Regions from separate parts of the Rhizobium sp. AC44/96 genome, predicted to be linked through region 2. Evidence: riboswitches for the same ligand, from Rfam matches in the RefSeq annotation. Region 2 holds a riboswitch; the other holds the start of a gene.
The links. Region 2 has a riboswitch for S-adenosylmethionine ahead of A6U87_RS01060 (O-succinylhomoserine sulfhydrylase). Riboswitches for the same ligand answer to the same signal wherever they lie in the genome.
Positions count from the first base shown of each region.

Region 1: another riboswitch for S-adenosylmethionine. It lies ahead of metA (homoserine O-succinyltransferase); the one in region 2 lies ahead of A6U87_RS01060 (O-succinylhomoserine sulfhydrylase).

Region 1 is NZ_LXKO01000041.1:247,079-249,278, forward strand. Features, by position in the region: gene A6U87_RS28055 (ABC transporter ATP-binding protein/permease) at 1-861, opposite strand, end outside; SAM riboswitch at 1,012-1,089, shown strand; gene metA (homoserine O-succinyltransferase) at 1,124-2,047, shown strand; gene A6U87_RS28065 (aldose epimerase family protein) at 2,188-2,200, shown strand, end outside.
Region 2 is NZ_LXKO01000001.1:222,972-225,171, reverse strand. Features, by position in the region: gene A6U87_RS01065 (2'-deoxycytidine 5'-triphosphate deaminase) at 1-1,044, opposite strand, end outside; SAM riboswitch at 1,118-1,196, shown strand; gene A6U87_RS01060 (O-succinylhomoserine sulfhydrylase) at 1,241-2,200, shown strand, end outside.

The DNA.
Region 1 (2,200 bases), on a different contig from region 2:
GTTCACGTTGGCCATTGCCAACCTTCTGAGAACAGCAAGCACGCCGCTGATGTCCCCATTGATGCGCAGCCGTTCGTTCTCCTCGCCGCGCGCGACGGTAATCGCCGGCATGTTTTCGTTTGCATGCATCAGCGCGAAACGAAGCTCGGCTTCCTTGGAGAAGCGGTCGGCGTTCAATCGAACAAGCTTGCGACCGACGAGCTGGCTAAGAACGGAGGCGGACGCTGCGTAGAAGACAGCCGCCCAAACCATATAGCCAGGAATGGAAAAACTGTGCGTGCCGAAATGAAAGACGAAACCGCTCGACAATTCCCAGAGCACGCCGATGAAACTCACCAGCAGGATGGTTGACTGCACCAGCCCGATCATCAGGCTCGTGGTGCTTTCGGCAAGATTTCGCGCATCCTCATGCAGGCGCTGGTCGGGATTGATGCCGATGAGCCCACTGGCGGACAAGCGCAATGCCCGCTTTCGCTGCAGCCACTGATCGACCAGATCCCGGGTGAGACCTTCGCGCATGTAGAGCGCGGTCATCTGGTTGAACCACGCCTGAATGACGTTCAGTAGCAGGAGCAGACCGGCGATCAGGGCAAAGATCTTGAGCTGATGAAAGAATCCCGGCAGGTCGCGACGCGCAATGGCGTCGTAGAATGGCGCATTCCACTGGTTCAGGAGCACGGTTGCATAGGCCGTCAGCAGGATGACACCGATCAGCGCCGGCCCGATAAGCAGGACCTTGGTGCGCACGCGGGAACTCCAGAAGGCGGCAAACATCACCTTCAAGCGATAGATCAGGCTCAACTCGTACCCCACTCGATCCTGCGCCTGGATGCTCTGCCTCCCTTTTACATCATCTCTCATTTGCTTTCCTAAACCACCCATCTCACCTGAATAACATGGCCTTCTATCCTGTCCAGCAACAGATTCTAGCAACCATTAATGCGGCAGTTATCGTCCGGAAGCGTCCTGTACCGTTTCGGACATTGATTCGCGGGCTGAGTAGCGCTATCTAATGCACTCCGTGGTGATTTGGCCGGCCGGCTTGCAGCCACGTTAAAGAAGTTGCTAAAGGGCCGCGTGCGGACCGATAGCGATATTTCGTTTTTCTTGTCGAGTGACCGCAATGCCCATTAAGATTCCCGATACATTGCCCGCCTTTGAAACCCTGGTTCAGGAAGGCGTACGCGTGATGACCGAGACGGCGGCAATTCGCCAGGACATCCGCCCCCTGCAGATCGGGCTTCTCAACCTCATGCCGAACAAGATCAAGACGGAACTGCAGATGGCGCGTCTCGTCGGCGCCTCGCCTCTCCAGGTCGAACTGTCGCTCGTCCGGATCGGAAACCACAAGGCAAAGAACACCTCGGAAGACCATCTCCTCTCCTTCTACCAGACATGGGAAGAGGTTAAGCACCGGAAGTTCGACGGCTTCATCATCACGGGCGCGCCGATCGAGACCCTTCCATATGAAGATGTGAACTATTGGGGCGAAATGCAGCAGATTTTCGACTGGACGCAAACAAACGTCCATTCGACGATGAACGTCTGCTGGGGCGCGATGGCGGCGATCTACCATTTCCATGGCGTTCCCAAGCACGAACTGAAGGAAAAGGCGTTCGGCGTCTATCGCCACAAGAACCTCGCACCGTCGTCCGTCTACCTGAACGGTTTTTCCGACAACTTCGAGGTCCCGGTCTCGCGGTGGACTGAGGTGCGCCGCGCCGATATCGAAAAGTCGGAGAGCCTCGAGATCCTCATGGAATCGAGCGAGATGGGCGTGTGCCTCGTGCATGAGAAGAAGGGTAAGCGGCTCTATATTTTCAATCACGTCGAGTACGATTCAACGTCACTGTCCGACGAGTATTTCCGCGACGTGAATGCCGGCGTTCCGATAAAGATGCCGCAGAACTATTTTCCCCATAACGATCCGTCGCTTGCCCCGCAAAATCGCTGGCGCAGCCACGCGCACTTGCTGTTCGGCAACTGGATCAATGAGATGTACCAGACGACGCCCTACGATCTCGAGGAGATCGGCAAGAACAGCTGAAGGTTCTTGCATCGCAAGATCGAGCGCCACCATTGATCTGGTGGCGCTTCTTTTTTATCGCACGGCGGTTGCGAATTGCGGCAAATGGGGGCAGGTTCCGGGCCTCGGAAAAACAGACAGGCGGTCGTGAGGAGGACATCTTGGAGCGGGAAG
Region 2 (2,200 bases):
ACCGAGGCCGGATCCGTAGAGGCTGGATGGCTGTTCCTGCATGTGTTCATAGACGAGGCGACCGACGATCTGGCCGTCTTCGAGGATGAAGGGGACCTCGTGGCTGCGCACCTCGAGCACCGCGCGGCTGCCACGGCCGCCAGCGGGCGCGTGGCCGAAACCGGGGTCGAAGAAGCCCGCGTAGTGCACGCGGAATTCGCCGACGAGCGGATCGAAGGGCGTCATTTCGGCTGCGTAGTTCGGCGGCACGTGGACCGCCTCGCGCGACACCAGGATATAGAATTCATCCGGATCAAGAATGAGTTCGTTGCGGCCGCGGCTGTAGAGCGGCTCCCAGAAATCGAAGATGTCGTGCTGTGCCTTCTTGTCGACGTCGACGACGGCGGTGTGGTGCTTACCGCGATAGCCGATCAGGCCTTCCTTGTCGCCGGCAAGGTCGATCGACAGTGCGATACCACCGCCCGATACGTTCGGCTGCTTGCTGGCGACCAGCGTCTCGGCATCGTGCAGCGCCAGCAACTCCGGCTCGCCGAGCAGGGCCTGGCCGACGCGAAAACGGATCTGCGACAGACGCGAACCGCGGCGAACGACGATCGGGAAGGTGCGCGGGCTGATCTCGAGATAGAGCGGACCGGAGTAGCCTGCCGGGATCTTGTCGAATTCCTGCGCGTAGTCGGTGATGACGCGGGTGAAGATGTCGAGACGGCCGGTCGAGCTTTTCGGATTGGCCGAGGCCGACATGTCGACCGGCAGGTCGAGGCGCTCCATCAACGGCACGATATAGACGCAGCCGGTTTCGAGCACAGCGCCTTCGCTGAGATCGACGACATGGAGGCTGAGACGGTCCAGCTTGTCTGAAACGAGATGCGACGGGCCCGGCATGAAGCTCGCGCGGACGCGGAACGCCTTCGCACCCAACCGAAGATCGAGGCTCGCCGGCTGGATCTGATCATGATCCAGATCGCGCTCGGAAATGAGCCGCCCTGCTTCGAACAGCGCCGCTATCGCGCGATCCGCCAAAATACCTGTTTCGCGAGCCATCATGCCCCATCCATAATTTGCCGCAGACAAAACCAAAATCGAGGAATTGACGCAAGCACGCAACGGCAGTATTGCAGCTTTATCCCGTGGTGATTTGGCCGGTCGGCTTGCAGCCACGTTAAACAAGTGGCTAAATAGACCGGGTTGAAACCGGTCTGCATTTGCGGCCGGTTTTTTTGTGTTTGAAAGTGGTGATGGCATGAGCAAGACTTGGCGCCCGGCAACCCAACTCGTCCACGGCGGAGCGCTCCGCTCGCAATATGGCGAGACGTCCGAAGCGATCTACCTCACGCAGGGCTTCGTCTACGAAACGGCGGAAGCCGCCGAAGCGCGTTTCAAGGGTGAGACGGAGGGCTATATTTACGCCCGCTACGGCAGCCCGACCAACGACATGTTCGAAAAGCGCATGTGCGCGATGGAAGGCGCCGAGGAAGCCCGCGCGACTGCGTCGGGCATGGCCGCCGTCGCTGCCGCCATTCTCTGCCAGGTCAAGGCAGGCGATCATATCGTTGCCGCCCGCGCCCTGTTCGGCTCCTGCCGCTGGGTTGTCGAGACGCTTGCGCCGAAGTACGGAATCGAGTGCACGCTGGTCGACGGACGCTATCTCGAGAACTGGGAAAAGGCGATCCGCCCGAATACCAAGGTCTTCTTCCTGGAGAGCCCGACCAATCCGACGCTCGAGGTGGTCGATATTGCCGGCGTCGCCAAGCTTGCAAACCAGATCGGCGCAAAGGTGGTCGTCGACAACGTCTTTGCGACGCCGCTCTTCCAGAAGCCTCTAGAGCTCGGCGCCCACGTTGTCGTCTACTCGGCCACCAAGCATATCGACGGCCAGGGCCGCAGCCTCGGCGGCGTGATCCTTTCCGACAAGGAATGGGTTACCGAGCACCTGCAGGACTACTACCGCCACACCGGCCCGGCGATGTCGCCCTTTACCGCGTGGACCTTGCTGAAGGGGTTGGAGACGCTGCCGCTGCGCGTCAAGCAGCAGACCGAGAATGCGGCGAAGATCGCCGATTTCCTGGCAGAGCAGAAGCAGATCGCCAAGATCATCTATCCCGGCCGCAAGGACCATCCGCAGGCCGATATCGTCGCCAAGCAGATGAAGGGCGGCTCGACACTGGTCGCGCTCGAACTGAAGGGCGGCAAGGAAGCCGCA